DNA from 2 places in the Planococcus sp. NCCP-2050 genome. Region 2 is predicted to be linked to the other one. Evidence: predicted binding sites of a transcription regulator. Region 2 holds the regulator's gene; the other holds the start of a gene.

Region 1 (8,349 bases), on a different contig from region 2:
CTGGTACTTCTATTGATGCAATTGCATCCCGGATTGCAACGCTTGTGTGCGTATATGCCCCTGCGTTTAAGACGATTCCTTCTGTCCCGTCATCCGCCGCATCGTGGATCCAATCGATTAGAATCCCTTCATGGTTCGATTGCCGGCAATCCAACGTTATGCCGTTTCGGACGGAAAATTCCATTAATTCAGCTTCCAGCTCGGCCAGTGTAAATGTCCCGTAAGCTTCTTTTTCACGTTTGCCTAAGCGGTTTAAGTTCGGACCGTTCAAACATAAAACTTTCATTCCAAGCACTCCTCTCCTGCCTCACCCTTTTTATTTTATCACAAGCCTCCATTCGAGCAACTTCTTCCCATTTTCGTTCCTTTCTTGTTTCGTTTTTTGATTTTTTAAATACCCTTATGTAATAAGTTACATTTATAATTGCAAATGCCATTCTATCTGTTTTTATTTTTTAAATGAAATTCGGCAAAAAAAAAAAAGCGGTGGCATGAGCCACCGCTTCTGAAAATTTATGAATTGAACTTACAATCCGCATTTCAGCTGCGCATTGCAGTTTGTGCAGGTATTGCAGCCACCCATTTCTTCAACAGTCCCTTTTCGGCAGACAGGGCAAGTGTCGCCTACTTCAGAACCGATTGTCACGTTTGTTGAACGCAAATCTTGAATGGTATCAATAAGGACGATTGGACGTTTCCCTTTAACATCTTCCTGGTGATCTTCTTCAAATGTGTTTTCTTCCGCTTTCAAAGTCAGAACTTGTGAATCACGGCTTCCGTCTACATACACCGTTCCGCCTTTAGCACCGCCTTTATAGAGACGCTCATAAACGCCTTCCACTTGCTCGACTGTATAGCCGCGTGGTGCATTGACCGTTTTCGAGATGGACGAATCGATCCAGCGCTGGATGATGCACTGGACATCCGCATGCGCTTCCGGAGCTAGATCCATCGACGTAACAAATGCTTTCGGAAGATTTTCTTCATCTGCATCCGGATTGTTTTTCAAGTATTCACGGACAATATCCGCTTTTACTTCAATAAACTTGCCGAGACGGCCGCTGCGGTAGTATGTGAATGAATAATAAGGTTCCAGACCAGTTGAAACACCCACCATTGTTCCGGTAGACCCTGTCGGCGCAACCGTCAATAAATGAGAATTCCGGATTCCGTTTTCCAAGATGCCTTGGCGGACTTCTTCCGGCATGCCTTGCATAAAGCCAGTTTCAGTAAAGGCTTTGCGAAGCGCAGCTGTTTCTTCATCTGTGTTGCCGACTAGGAACGGGAAGCTTCCGCGTTCTGCTGCAAGCTCAGTTGATTGTTCATAGGCTGCGATGGCAATCGTCTTGAAGATTTCATCGACTAATTCATTGCCTTCCGGAGAACCATATTCCTTATCGCAGTAGATCAGTAAATCAGCAAGTCCCATGACGCCAAGGCCAACACGGCGTTCGCCTAAAGCCTGCACCCGGTTTTCTTCAAGGAAATAAGGCGTTGCGTCGATTACGTTGTCTTGCATGCGAACGCCGACGCGTACTGTTTCTTTCAACGCTTCAAAATCCACTTGCTTTGTTTTCGGATCCGCAAATTGCGCCAAGTTCACAGCTGCCAAGTTGCAGACTGAATACGGAGCAAGCGGCTGTTCGCCGCATGGATTTGTAGCTACGACTTTTTGTCCGTATGCACGGGCATTCGTTTTTTCGTTGGCATTATCGATAAAGAAAATGCCCGGTTCTGCTGAATAAGTTGCACAGACGTTGATCAGGTTCCAAAGGTCGCGGGCTTTCATTGTCCGGTAAGTACGGACTTTATGGCCCAAGCGTTCCCATTCGCGGACATCTCCAACTTCGTGCCATTGTTCGTTGTAAACGGCCATTTCTTCTTTCGAATAAGACTCGACTGCTGGGAAGCGAAGTTCAAAATCAGCATCTTCTTCGACTGCCTTCATGAAATCGTCCGTCAGCGTCACTGAAATATTTGCACCTGTCAAAAATTCTTCGTTATGGACAGAGTAGGTTCCGCCGTCGCGCAGCTTCGTTTCAGCATCGCGCATGATTTTTTCATTGAACCCGCCCATTCCAGGAATTGCACGGTAATTCAAGATGCCTTGATACATCGCTTCTTCCTGCTGGCTAAGCGGTTTGAATTTTAATTTTTCGTGAGCCAATTTTTTAATCGTTTCATCATTTGTATTTTCGATCAAATAGCGCAGAATGCGAGGATTCTGCATTTTTGAGATGATGAACTCTGCAATATCCGGATGCCAATCAGCAAGCATGATCATTTGCGCTCCGCGGCGAGATCCGCCTTGCTCCACCAAATGCGTCAATTTCGCAATATCATCAAGCCATGAAACCGATCCGGACGATTTGCCGTTAACTCCGCGCGCCAAGGTATTGCGAGGCCGCAAAGTCGAACCGTTTGTTCCGACGCCTCCGCCTCTCGACATGATTTCCATCACTTGTTTGCGGTGGTCGGAAATGCCTTCACGCGAATCTGCCACGAATGGCATTACGTAGCAGTTGAAATACGTAACATCCGTATCAGCGCCTGCGCCGTAAAGTACGCGGCCTGCTGGGATGAACTTCAGATCCACTAATTGTTTGTAGAATTTCTCAAACCATTCCTGGCGTTTTTCAGCTGTTTGTTCAACAGAAGCGAGTCCAGTCGCATTGCGTTTCGCGATTTGCTCGTAGTAAACCTCTAAAGGTTTTTCAATCACATCCAACGAGCGATTGACGATGCCGCTAGTGATTTCGTCTTCTTTGTCGATAGCACTCCGGTAATCTTCCTCAATCCACACTTTGGCGGTATTCGCTTGCTTATCGACTGAAACGATATAGCCTAGGCCGCGCGCAGGGAATTTTGGATCTTCCTTAACGGTAAGCACGACAAAATCGCCTGCTTTGAGTGTTGTCTTAGCAGTATCCTTAAAAGAATAGCGGTCAATCATGACCAGGCGGGAAACCCCTTTATGAGTTGTTTTCATGTCCGACGTAATTTCATGAACTTGCGGAAAAAGCTGAATGTCCTTGTTTAATAGATTTGGATCAAGTGTATATTGGGATTGTGCAACGGAAACCATTTGACAATTCCTCCTTTATATTATATGGGGTCAAACACTATATATAGTATTATTACATTTCCCATCATACTAGATATTGAAACTTTTTTAAATGACAAAATTATAGTTAAAAGATTAAGAAACGCGCAAAGCTGAATGCAGCAAGGTTTCCATTTTGAAAATGAGTCAAAAGTCTCCTCACACTCTGAAATTCCACGAATCAGATGCGTATTTTTCTTTCTCTAAGCCCTTGACATATTCCATTTGCTCCAAAGTCAATATGTATGGTTCCAATTCAATTTCGAGAGATGACCGAAAGCCTTCTTTAAATGCTTCGATGCACTCGTCCATCGTCGCTTCATGGCTGCGCAAGGAATTGATCGATACGGCCTTTTGCGGTATTTTAAGCCGCATTTTTTCCTTGGCTTCAGCGTCTGAGAAGCGGAATAAAGACAATAACTTCTCAGCATCCAGATCGATTAAAATGGCGCCATGCTGTAAAATCACGCCTTTTTGGCGAGTTTGAGCGCTGCCTGCCACTTTCTTCCCTTCGACGACCATCTCATACCAGCTCGGTGCATCAAAACAAACCGCGGATTTCGGCTTTTTCAGGTCTGCCAGTTTTTCTGCGGTATCCGGGACTGAAAAATATGCATCGAGGTCCAAATTTTTAAAACCCTCCAGCAATCCGCCGCTTAAAATCCGGTAAGCTTCCGTGACGCTTTCAGGCATATCGGGATGGTCCTCGCTAACGATAATGCTATAAGTCAGTTCATGTTCATGCAGAACTCCCCTGCCTCCTGTCGGCCGCCTGACAAATCCAAGGCCAAGCTCTTTCACCCGCTCTAAGTCAATTTCCGTTTCCGCTTTTTGAAAATAACCGATCGACAAGGCGGCCGGCTGCCATCCATAGAACCGGATGACCGGCGGAATCAACCCTTCACTATGCCAATTCAATAAGGCCTCATCAAGCGCCATATTATAAGAAGGGCTGCAATACCCTGAATTTATAAAAAACCATCGTCCATATTTCACAAGATCGCCTCCTAAATCCATTAATAAGTGTAACATTGCCATTGAATAAGAGTCACTCCTTCTTTTATAATAGAAGTAGAAGAGAAAGGGGCAAGACAATGGATTTTCTGTATGTTATTTTAGCAGTATTATTGATCGTCATTATCTTTGCGGTTATTTCCTATTACCGCATCAAGAAAGCTGTCACTACATTGACTCAAGAGCAATTTATCGAGGGGTACCGGAAAGCGCAGCTGATTGATGTCCGTGAACCGAAAGAATTCGCAGGCGGCCATATTCTAGGGGCACGCAACTTGCCGCAATCCCAATTGCGCCAGCGCTACAAAGAAATCCGCGCTGATAAGCCTGTATACCTTTACGACCAAAATGGCGCACGCAGCGGCCGTGTAGCTTTATTTCTAAAAAAACAAGGCTATACACAATTATATCAATTGCAAGGCGGTTTCAAGCAATGGACCGGCAAGATCAAGTCTAAATCATAATCCAAAAGCCTTTCCATCCCGGAAAGGCTTTTTTTCTACCGAATCAGCTTGACATCATTTGATCACAGGAGGCTACATATGAAAATACCCATCCTATTTCCCAATACGATTGAAGTTCAGGAAGTTCTTCCTTATTACGCCGCTTTTTCCATTGTTTCAGAAAAGATCTTTTCTATACTAAACGATCGTTCGAATGGACCATGGAAGCAGATCGATATCTCAGATCCCATTAACCAGCTTAGCACGCATCTTCTCGATATGATGGAAAATGGCGATCTGCCTCACGAGACGCTCTCTTATATATATGAAGCCAAACCTCTCGGCAAAATTACTAACGTGTCTGATGCCACTGATAAAGGCCATATTAAAATACAGAAGACTTTTGAAAACCGCTTAATTTATTTTCCTAGCCACGAGGTCGCTCTCGCCCAGATACCTTTTTTCACATCTTCTGAAAACAGCTGGCCAGAATTTCAATGCTTTGCCAAGTCCGTAGAAGATGCCTTTTCATTTCTTGAACACGCCAACGAAATGGTGCGCCAAGCCCTAATGAACAATATCACTTTCCTTGTCGATACGGAAGAAGGAGTGAAGCGCCGGAATTACGGAGAGATGGCGATTGTCTCCCGAGAAGACGTCATACTTGAACAAAAGGTGAAAACGGATATTTTCCGCTCGATTGACGAATTTTTCAAAGACGGCGGCCAGTTTTTCAAAGAGTACGGCGTTCCTTATAAACGGGGAATCTTATTGTACGGGGCTCCAGGCAACGGTAAAACGACGCTGGTCAAATCCATCACAGGCTCTACCAACGCACCCGTCATCTATTGGCAAATCACGGAATATACGAATAGCTATACGATTCAGGAAGTTTTCGGCATTGTATCCCGATTAGCCCCTGCCGTCCTGGTCATTGAAGATATCGATTCCATGCCCGAATTCACCCGATCCGTGTTCCTGAATACCTTAGACGGCACACAATCACGCGAAGGCTTGTTTATCATCGGGACGACCAATTATCCGGAGAAAATCGACCCGGCCTTGATCAACCGTGCAGGACGCTTTGACAGGGCCTATGAAATCCCGTCGCCGAATAAACAATTGCGAAAGTCCTACCTGGAAAAACTTGATGTCAAATCGATTTTCACCGATACCCAGCTGGAGCATATGGCTGAACTGAGCAAAGGGCTTTCCATTTCACAGATGAATGAATTGTATATGTCTTCTGCATTGAACTGGCATTACGAAGGCGATTCCAACTACGAAAACAGCATCCGTGAACTGCAAAAGCAAAACAAGCGCACCAAGCAGAATGATTGGGTTGAACAAGATACCACAATCGGTTTTTGAACAGAGAAAAGCCCGATGGTAAGATACCATCGGGCTTTTTTTGCGTTTTGTTTTTATTCTATTCTGGTTTAGTGTAGCGGAGCACCGGCTTGCGGGCTGCTTGTGTTTCATCCAAACGTTTGATGACCGTCGTATGCGGTGCATCTTGGACGATTTCCGGATTTTCTTCCACTTCTTTCGCGATTTGGACCATCGCGTCGATAAAAGCATCCAAGGTTTCTTTGGATTCTGTTTCAGTCGGTTCAATCATCATGCCTTCTTCCACATTCAATGGGAAGTAGATTGTTGGTGGATGATAGCCGAAATCGAGCAGGCGTTTTGCCATATCCAATGTACGAACACCAAGTTTTTTCTGACGGCGGCCGCTCAACACGAATTCGTGTTTACAATGGCGGTCATATGGCAAATCGAAATGCGGCTGCAATTTCCGCATCATGTAATTCGCATTCAAGACCGCGTATTCCGTAACAGCTTTTAAGCCGTCTGGTCCCATTGAACGGATATATGTGTAAGCCCGGACATTGATGCCGAAGTTGCCATAGAACGGTTTCACGCGTCCGATGGATTCGGGACGGTTATAGTCGAATGTCAAGCCTTGTTCCGTTTTAACAAGTACTGGTTTAGGCAAGTACGGAATCAAGTCTTTCTTCACGCCAACAGGACCAGATCCCGGGCCGCCGCCGCCGTGAGGGCCAGTGAACGTCTTATGCAAGTTTAAGTGGACGACATCAAAGCCCATGTCTCCTGGACGTGCTTTTGACATAACTGCGTTTAAGTTAGCGCCGTCATAATACAATTTCCCGCCGACTTCATGGATGATGGCAGCCATTTCAAGAATCTGCTCTTCAAATAAACCAAGCGTGTTCGGGTTCGTCAACATCAAAGCAGCCGTGTCTTCACCGACTACACGTTTAAGGTCTTCCAAATCAACGAGACCATGTTCATTCGATTTTACCGTTACGGTTTCAAATCCGGCAACTGTTGCAGAAGCGGGATTTGTACCATGTGCTGAATCGGGAACAATGACTTTCGTGCGTTTCATGTCGCCTCTTGACTCATGGTATGCCCGGATCATCATCAAGCCTGTCCATTCGCCGTGTGCTCCTGCAGCAGGCTGAAGCGTCACTTCATCCATTCCGGTAATTTCTTTTAAATGTTCCTGAAGATCAAACAATAATTCCAATGCACCTTGAACTGTCGATTCATCTTGCAATGGGTGGATATTTGCGAATCCAGGGAACCGTGCAACCGATTCATTGATTTTCGGATTGTATTTCATTGTGCATGAACCGAGCGGATAGAATCCAGAGTCCACACCGTGATTGCGTTTAGATAATGCAGTGTAATGGCGCATGATATCCAGTTCGGAAACTTCGGGAAGATCCGCTGCTTCATCGCGCATTAATTCTTCCGGAAATAGCTCGGCAAGATCGATTTCCGGCACGTCTAAGTCCGGCAGGCTATAGCCGATGCGGCCTTCTTTTGTCATTTCAAAAATGAGCGGTTGATTGTCCTTATGCATGAGTAGCCCCCACTTCTTGCACTTTCGCAGTCAATTCCTGCACAAATGCATCGATTTCTTCTTTTGTCCGCTGTTCCGTAACACATACGAGCATATGGCCTTCCAATTCGTCGTAGCTGCGGCCAAGATCGTATCCGCCAATAATTCCTTTAGCTAATAAGCCCGCATTCAATTCTTTGATCGGCGCATTGACTTTAACAACGACTTCATTGAAATGAGCGCCCCTAAATGGAATTTCGAAACCGGCTCCTTTAAGTTGCTGTTTCATATAATGTGTTTTCGTAATATTTTGGACTGCCATTTCTTTTGTTCCGACTTTCCCAAGAGCTGTCATCGCAACAGAAGCGGCGAGTGCATTCAAGGCTTGGTTTGAACAGATATTGGATGTCGCTTTATCGCGGCGGATGTGCTGCTCGCGCGCTTGCAAAGTCAACACAAATCCGCGGCGACCATCTTCATCGACCGTTTCACCAACTAAACGGCCAGGTACTTTACGCATTAATTTCTTGGTCACTGCGAAATAACCGCAATGCGGGCCGCCGAATGCTTCAGCGATTCCAAAAGGCTGTGCGTCGCCGACTGTAATATCAGCGCCTAATTTCCCAGGAGCCGTTAAAGCGCCGAGTGAAAGCGGATTTGCCGATACTGCAAATAGCGCTCCTGCCTCGTGGATGATCGGCTCCAATTCCTTCAAGTTTTCAACTTGGCCGAAGAAGTTCGGATACTGGATCATCACCGCTGCGACATTATCGTCGATCATGTTTTTCAAAGCTTCCAAATCGGTATGGCCGTCTTTCAACGGAATTTCTTCTACTTCGATGGATTGTCCAAGCGCATAAGTGCGGACAACATCACGGGATTCCGGATGGACAGCACGCGATACGAGAATTTTCTTG
Region 2 (8,349 bases):
TGGACGTTTTTCGCGTAGTCGCTGTGTGCATCGAGCGATACCGGAATCACTTCCACTTGAACTGGAGCCAGCCAAGTCGGGAATGCCCCTTTGTATTCTTCGATCAAGAAAGCAACAAAACGTTCCATAGTCGAAACAACGCCGCGGTGGATAACGACTGGACGGTGCTGTTTGCCATCTTCTCCGATATAAGTCAGGTCGAAGCGCTCAGGAAGCAAGAAATCCAGCTGGACAGTTGAAAGTGTTTCTTCTTTGCCTAGAGCTGTTTTGACTTGGACATCAAGTTTCGGACCGTAGAATGCTGCTTCGCCTTCTACTTCCACGTAATCCAGTCCAAGATCGTCCATTGCTTCTTTCAGCATGGATTGCGCACGTTCCCACATTGCATCGTCGTCAAAGTATTTCTCTTTGTCTGCCGGGTCGCGGTAGGAAACGCGGAAAGAATAATCTTTAAGATCAAAGTCTTTATAAACATCGATCACTAAGTTGACAACGCGTTTAAATTCTTCTTTGATTTGGTCCGGGCGTACAAAAATGTGTGCGTCGTTCAATGTCATGCCGCGAACACGCTGCAATCCAGACAATGCACCAGACATTTCGTAGCGGTGCATCAAGCCTAGTTCCGCGATGCGGATCGGCAGCTGGCGATATGAATGGATGCCTTGTTTGAAAATCATCATATGGTGCGGGCAGTTCATTGGGCGAAGAACCAATTCCTCGTTGTCCATTTGCATGACCGGGAACATATCATCCTGGTAATGGTCCCAGTGGCCGCTTGTTTTATAAAGATCCACGCTTCCCATAACCGGAGTATAAACATGGTCATATCCTAAGCTTTCTTCTTTATCAACGATATAGCGTTCGATGATGCGACGGATAGTCGCGCCTTTTGGCAGCCACATCGGCAAGCCTTGGCCCACTTTTTGAGAATTCATGAATAAGTTCAATTCTTTCCCGATTTTGCGGTGGTCGCGTTCTTTCGCTTCTTCAAGCATTTCAAGATGCGCTTTCAAATCCTCTTTTTTGAAGAAAGCAGTGCCGTAGATGCGCTGCAGCATTTTATTGTCGCTGTCGCCTCTCCAGTATGCACCCGCCACGCTCAGCAATTTGAATTCTTTTAATTTGCCAGTTGATGGCACATGGATTCCGCGGCAAAGATCGAAAAATTCGCCTTGCTCATAGATCGATACTTGCTCATCTTCAGGAATCGCTTCTAAAAGCTCCAATTTATACGGATCTTCGATCGCAGCAAAGCGTTTTTGAGCTTCTGCGCGCGAAACGTCATGGCGGACGATTTCAATGTTTTCGTTAATGATTTTCTTCATTTCTTTTTCGATAGCCGGCAAGTCTTCTGCTGAAATCGATTCTGCTGTATCGATATCGTAGTAGAAGCCGTTTTCGATGACCGGACCGACTCCAAGTTTCGCATCTTTGTAAATGCGTTTGATCGCTTGTGCCAGTAGGTGCGCAGATGAATGGCGAAGGATTTCCAAAGCTTCATCCGATTCCGGCGTGATGATCGCAATGCTGCCGTCTTCTGCAATCGGTGATTTCAAATCAACCAGATGCTCGCCTACTTTACCAGCAAGTGCTTTCTTGCGAAGGCCTGGGCTGATTGACTGAGCAATTTCTTCAGTTGTTGTGCCTTTTGGAAACTCCTTTACTGCACCGTCTGGGAATGTTAATTGAATCATGTCTGACATTCTGCTCTCTCCTTTTTTATGTTCTAGGCCGAACATCTAGCCTTAGTTCGCGGCTTCCAAGATGTTTGCCCTAAATGAAACCAATAAAAAAAAGCCTCATCCCAAAGGGACGAAGCTTAAGTTCGTGGTTCCACCCTTCTTCTATCTTGAACGGACGAATCCAATTCAAAATGAAGCTCTGCATCGGCTAACGGGCCGGTACCGTCAATTGCTACTGAAGAATTTCACAATTGCTGCTCAAAGGTGGTAAGTGTGTTTGCCGTACTAAGAAGCTTTCAGCCGGGGCTTCTCTCTCTATAAGCCGTACAAATCCACTCTTGTCCTTGTCAACGCATTATTTAGTATCGATTGTTTTTACTATACGACGAAAACTTTAAAAAGACAACACCTTGTTTGATTAAATTCGTCGGTTTCGTCCGTCCAACATAACCGGAGCCGTCAAGGCACGTATGCGCTCCATTACACGCGCCGCTTTTAAATCTTCTTTTTCGCCGCGCTGTGAATACGTCAAATGATGCTGAAGTTCCGAATAACTGAAATTCGATGTCATGAAAGTCGGCAGCTTTTCAGCCATCCGGTAATGGAGAATCGTGCCGAGCACTTCATCGCGCGTCCAGCTCGACATCGCTTCTGCTCCGATATCATCCAACATCAAGACATCCGCCTTTTTGACATAATCCACTTTTTCCTGCAAGGTCTGGTCGCCGATTGCCTGTTTCATTTCACGCATGAATTCAGGGACGAACACCAAAACCGATTTAATGTTCTTTTCGGCTAACGCATTTGCCACCGCACTCAACAAATAGGATTTGCCGATGCCGAACTTGCCGTAAATGTACAAACCTTTTTCCGGCAGCTCCCCGGGACCCTTGGTAGCATCCAGGAAGGAATCGACGGCATTAAACGCTTCTAAGCGGCTCGCATCCAATTCAAAACCGGACAACGTCGCTTCCATGACTTCTTTCGGCATATACATGCTGTGGATCAATGATGACGCCCGGCGTTTGTTGTCGTGCTCGTTTTTCAGGCGACACGGCGTGTACGAAATGCCGATATTGCTGCGCTCAAGAACCAAATTCGGTTCAAAGCCTTTCAGGTGGTTGATGCAGGCACCAAGGCTCGGGCATTTATTGCAGTCATGGGATTGGTCGATGTATTCATAGAGTTTGCCCATGCCTTTGTCGACGATGCTTTTATCAATTTCCGAAGAATGTTCATCTAAAAAATGCTGAACGCCTGGATGCTCCAATACTTCCTGCCGCATCGCATTATAGCGCTCGGAAAAAGCAGGGGCATTTACGACACGTTTTAAGGTCTCCCGGATCGGTTCCATTTAATCACCCTTACCTTTCTTCATCGCATATTTCGCTAATAGTTTTTGTTTTGCCGCTTCGAGGTCTTCCGTGTTCTCCGCCTCTTTCGCTGGCTGAACATCGTCTTTCTTATAAAACCATTCCGGCAGTTTCTCTTCCCTTACCGGTTTCCGGCTGGAAGAAGAGCTTCTCGTTTTCGCTGCCGGAGATCCTTCCGATTTCCATTTCAAATACTGTTCGTGTTCGATACGCGCAAGATCCATCGCTTCCTTCGCCGTTTTAACGTTCTTACGGAGCCAATGGGACGCGAGCTTTTCAACGTACGCCTTTGTCAATTTCATATCCGTCCGCAACAGGACATACTGCAGGAGGACATTGACGACAGCAGGCTCCATGCCGTGCTGGATGACGAGTTGATTCGCCAACTGGACATCTGCCGGCAATGGCTCCTTGCCATTCGCAATGTCTCTTAACACTTCAACCGGAGAAGCCGATTCGAGGTAATCGATCAACTCATCTTCTTTTGTTTTCGGTGCTTCCTTTTTCGGAGCTTCCTGTTTCTTCACTTGAACCAATTGAGGGGCCGTCGTAGCTACGGTCAATTTATAATAATCAGCTGCCGCTTTCTTTAAACTCTCAAGCGTCAATTTATAATCATCGTCAATTGCGAGCAAAATGACTTTCTGCATTTCGAGGGGACCCCAGCTATACAGGAATGCGAGTTTCGCGATGAGTTCCCGGATGCTCGCCGTCAGCACTTTATGCGGCACCAACTGTTCAGACAGACCTTGGCGCAATAATGAAAAATCAAATTCCCCTTCAGCTTCATAAGAACCTTTTTTGCGTTCCTGCAAATTATCCGTTTGGGACGGATAGCCCGCTTTCGCATGGACCGGCTGGAAAATATCCGTAAATGTCCGGGATACTTCCGCATAGCCTTCCATGATTTCCCGATGGACCACAAACCGGTCTCTTACTTTGCGGTACGTCGTTTCCCCCACTTTACTGAAAAGGAACATGGACAGCAGCGGATCTGCAAAAAAACTTTTCGGATCGAGCGGCGGACAAAGCTCGTAGACAAATGAACGGTTTTCTTGGTCTTTGCGGTACGTTTTCAATAAGCCGATCGCTTCCAATTGGATCCGCGATTCGAAAATCCGCGAAATGGAGACACCGAGCGTATTCATTAACATATAATGCGTCGCTTCATCCGCGCTTTCTTCCCCTTCCGCCCAAAGCGTCAAGTAAAAAGCGATGGCTTCTGCACCGACAAGCGGCTGATAGAGGAGCGTCAGCAGCTGACGGTCATAATTCGAAAACGGATACGGCATAAGAATTCGGAAAGAATCTGCAGGCTGGAGTTCTTTATACATAGCTGTCATGATTCACCGCCTTACTCGGACTTCTTATCATCCGGACTCTTTTTTAATAAATCCTTCAACTCATCGATAAATACAGTAATGTCTTTAAACTGGCGATAGACCGATGCAAATCGAACATAAGCGACTTCATCGATGCCAGCTAAACGGTCCATGACCAACTCACCGACTTCTTCTGATTTTACTTCAGCATTTCCCTGGCGCCGAAGGTCTTTTTCAATATCGAATACAACGCTTTCAAGCACTTCAAGCGGCACTGGACGTTTTTCACAAGCACGGATCAAGCCTCGTAGAACTTTCTCGCGGCTAAATTCTTCACGCGACCCGTCTTTTTTCACAACAATCAACGGCATCTCTTCCACTTTTTCGAACGTCGTATAACGATAGCCGCAAGCTTCACATTCCCTGCGCCTTCTTATGGACTTCATATCATCAACTGGCCGCGAATCAACTACGCGTGTACCATTGTGCTGGCAAGCCGGACATTTCATTTCGACATCTCCCTAAACTTTCTATCTGTTTTTTCTAGTATAACAAAATTTCTTTGGGAAAATAGAAAAAGCAGAGGAATTTATCCCCTGCTTGATGTTTTTCAAAATAATGGATTATACAGTTACTGAAACTTTTGTTTCTCCAGTACCAACTGGACCCATGCCGCGTGGCAATTCGGTAACTTCACTCGCTTGTGAGTTAAGCGCCTTAGCGATATACTCCGCTGCAATAGTCGGATCAAGATCGCCGCAAGTATAAACATCTACACTTGCATAACCGTGTTCCGGAAAACTGTGGATTGTCAAATGCGATTCAGAAATGATTACAACTCCGCTTACACCTTGAGGTGCAAATTTGTGAAAAGCTACTTCTCTAATTTCCGCTCCGGATTTCAGTGCTGCATCAACAAAAGTTTGTTCGATATAATCCATATCGTTTAATTTGTCAAAATCACACTGCCAAAGTTCTGCAATTACGTGACGTCCCATTGTTTCCATGGTTCGTTTCCCCCTTTGATATCATTTTGTTTTCGTGCTCAAAATATTCAAAGTTGACTACCACGGGGGAAAGTTAGTCCAAAGAGGTCCTAACCCTTTAAGCAGTCATGTGAATAAAACACATGCTCCCTAATGCCTTCATCAAGTTTCCTGAAAACATAGAAGCTGGTAGTTAATTTTTCAACTACGAATGTTAGTATAAGGTGTATCTGTTCTAAATGCAATAAATTTAACGCAAGTTTTTTTCGGTGATTCCTAGACTGGCCAAAGACAAAGAAATACCGCGTTTCTGAAGCAGAAACGCGGTATTTTCAATCAAGCTTCAGCGAAGACCAATGCATCGGCCACTTTTTTTGTTAAGTCGATGACGCGGGCTGAATAGCCCCACTCGTTATCATACCAAGCTAAAACTTTCACTTTTCGTTTGCCGATCACCATTGTGGAAAGACCATCAATCACAGCAGATTTCGGGTTCGTGTTGAAGTCCACGGATACCAATGGTTCCATTGTCAAAGCCAAAATCCCATCCAAACCTTCTTCTGAAGCTTTGATAAAGGCTTCGTTCACTTCGTCCACCGTCACATCCCGCTCTAAATCTACGACTAAATCCACTAGCGAAACGTTTGGAGTCGGTACACGAAGCGCCATTCCATGAAGTTTCCCTTCAAGTTCCGGCAATACTAATGACAGCGCTTTCGCAGCGCCTGTAGAAGTAGGGATAATCGACTGGCTGCACGCACGCGCACGTCTCAAATCTTTATGCGGATTGTCTAAATTTTTCTGGTCATTCGTAAAAGAATGGACGGTAGTCATAAGGCCATTTTCGATGCCAAATGCATCATTCAATACTTTTGCGACAGGCGCAAGGCAGTTGGTTGTGCAACTTGCATTCGAGATGATGCTATGTTCGTCGACGTTGAATTTGTCTTCATTGACACCCATCACGATGGTAATGTCTTCATCTTTTCCTGGTGCAGTCAATATGACTTTACGAGCTCCCGCATCTAAATGAAGTGCCGCTTTTTCACGGGAATTGAATTTTCCAGTTGCTTCGATAACGATGTCGATGTCCATTTCTTTCCACGGGAGATTCAAAGGATCTCTTTCGTTAACGAGTTGAACTCGTTTGCCGTTAACGATTAATGCGTCTTCCTCGGAAGAGACGTCACCCGCAAAGGTGCCGTGATTTGTGTCATACTTAATGAGATGCGCGAGAGTTTCAGCAGGGTAACCAGCGTTTACAGCACTGATTTTAATGTCATCCATTAAAATTGCCTGTCTGAAAACCATGCGGCCAATACGGCCAAATCCGTTAATCGCAATAGAAATTGTCATTTTATGAGACCCCCATTTAAATAAGTCATACTGTTAATTTTTAATTTCTTATATAGTATAACACATTTACTGTTTTATGGAACCTTTAAATCTATCCCAATAAAAAAAGCCGGGCGACAGGCACCCGGTTTAGATCTTTCACGCTTATAGCGTGGTTTTCAGCATGTAGAAGAGCCGTAGAACGGCTGCTTAGATGCAATTTAAACATATCTGTTTCCTCATTACTCTCCTGACAATTCCTCGCGCCAAATGTCCAAGATGCGGTTCAGCTGCCATTTCGTTTCATCGAACGTGCCGTTATTATAAATTACGGCATCAGCCCCTTCTTCTTTCACCGACATTGGCAACTGAGAAGCGATGCGCGCACGCGCTTCTTTTTCGGTCAAACTATTCCGTTCCATCAACCGCTTCAGCTGATTTTCTTCAGTAACACTGACGACCAGAATCTTATCGACGAAATGCTGGAGCCTGCTTTCAAACAGCAAAGGGATATCCATAATGATGGTTTTATGCCCTTGTTCCAGAAGTTCGCTGCGCTGCCGAAGCATTTCTTGCCGGATAGCTGGATGGATAACATCGTTCAAACTTTTGCGGCTAGCCGGGTCGTTGAAAATCAATTCACCGACTTTGGCCCGGTCCATCGTCCCATCTTCTTTGATCACACCTTCTCCGAATAAAGCAGCGATCTTCACCAAGGTCTCTTGCCCTGGCTCTACCACTAAACGCGCCACTTGATCGGCATCAATAATAGGATACCCTAATTCTTCGAGCATTTTCGAGACGGTGCTTTTTCCACTCGCAATACTGCCAGTCAGTCCTATAATCATCTTCTTGCCCTCACTTTTGGCAGGTCGGACAGTAGACCGAAGTTCTTCCGCCAATCTGCAGAGATTTGGTCATACTGCCGCATTCCATGCATTGTTTTTTGCCGTACATGCCGAACCGGTTCTGCATATTGCCAGATTCCCCGTTGACATTGCGATAGTCGGAAATCGTGCTTCCCCCTGCTTCGATGCTTTCAAGCAAAATCGCGACAATCGTTTGGAACAGCTCCACTTTACGCGTTCTGCTGATTCGCTTTGCTGCCCGATTGGGATGGATTTTCATTTTAAACAAGGCTTCAGTTGCGTATATATTGCCGCAGCCTGATATCACTTGTCCGTCCATGATCACTTCTTTGATCGGTTTGTTCTGGTATTTCGGACTTTCGGCCATTTGAAGAAAATGCGCCAATGCACTTTCTTCAAATGGTTCCGGAGCCATTAAAAGCAGCGGAGGAAATTCCGCTTCTTCCTTTAATACCCGCATTTCGCCAAAGCGGCGAATATCGGAGAAGGCCAATAAATTGCCGTCGCTCAAGCTAAGCACCACATGGACATGCTTGCGGAATTTCTCTTCGCCGATCGACAGCAGGCTATCCACATAAAACCAGGCCCCGGACATGCCAAGGTGATTGACCAGCAAAAATTCGCCTTCTTTTTTTAACGTGAAATAAATGTATTTGCTGCGCCGTTCTACACTGATGATCTGTGCGCCCAACAAACGGCTGATGAACATGTCGGTCTCCATCCGTTTGATGATTGCTTCCTTGCCGCTCGTCTTTGAAATCCGAATCGTATCTGAAACAAAG

Evidence for each region. Region 2 encodes NrdR, which represses ribonucleotide reductase genes. Its sites were predicted from a motif close to AACACNATATATNGTGTT; they were not measured.
Region 1: NFU07_RS00325 (vitamin B12-dependent ribonucleotide reductase) is a predicted target of NrdR. The motif match lies at 3,119-3,136, and genes of this name have one in related genera.

The regions. Positions count from the first base shown of each region.
Region 1 is NZ_BRCX01000001.1:59,387-67,735, reverse strand. It holds gene aroQ (type II 3-dehydroquinate dehydratase) at 1-286, opposite strand, end outside; gene NFU07_RS00325 (vitamin B12-dependent ribonucleotide reductase) at 527-3,085, opposite strand; gene NFU07_RS00320 (lipoate--protein ligase family protein) at 3,263-4,099, opposite strand; gene NFU07_RS00315 (rhodanese-like domain-containing protein) at 4,198-4,581, shown strand; gene NFU07_RS00310 (AAA family ATPase) at 4,660-5,931, shown strand; gene gcvPB (aminomethyl-transferring glycine dehydrogenase subunit GcvPB) at 5,990-7,453, opposite strand; gene gcvPA (aminomethyl-transferring glycine dehydrogenase subunit GcvPA) at 7,446-8,349, opposite strand, start outside.
Region 2 is NZ_BRCX01000003.1:134,032-142,380, reverse strand. It holds gene thrS (threonine--tRNA ligase) at 1-1,703, opposite strand, end outside; T-box leader at 1,806-2,042, opposite strand; gene dnaI (primosomal protein DnaI) at 2,101-3,036, opposite strand; gene NFU07_RS12235 (replication initiation and membrane attachment family protein) at 3,037-4,398, opposite strand; gene nrdR (transcriptional regulator NrdR) at 4,410-4,886, opposite strand; gene speD (adenosylmethionine decarboxylase) at 5,001-5,384, opposite strand; gene NFU07_RS12220 (glyceraldehyde-3-phosphate dehydrogenase) at 5,700-6,719, opposite strand; gene coaE (dephospho-CoA kinase) at 6,941-7,546, opposite strand; gene mutM (bifunctional DNA-formamidopyrimidine glycosylase/DNA-(apurinic or apyrimidinic site) lyase) at 7,557-8,349, opposite strand, start outside.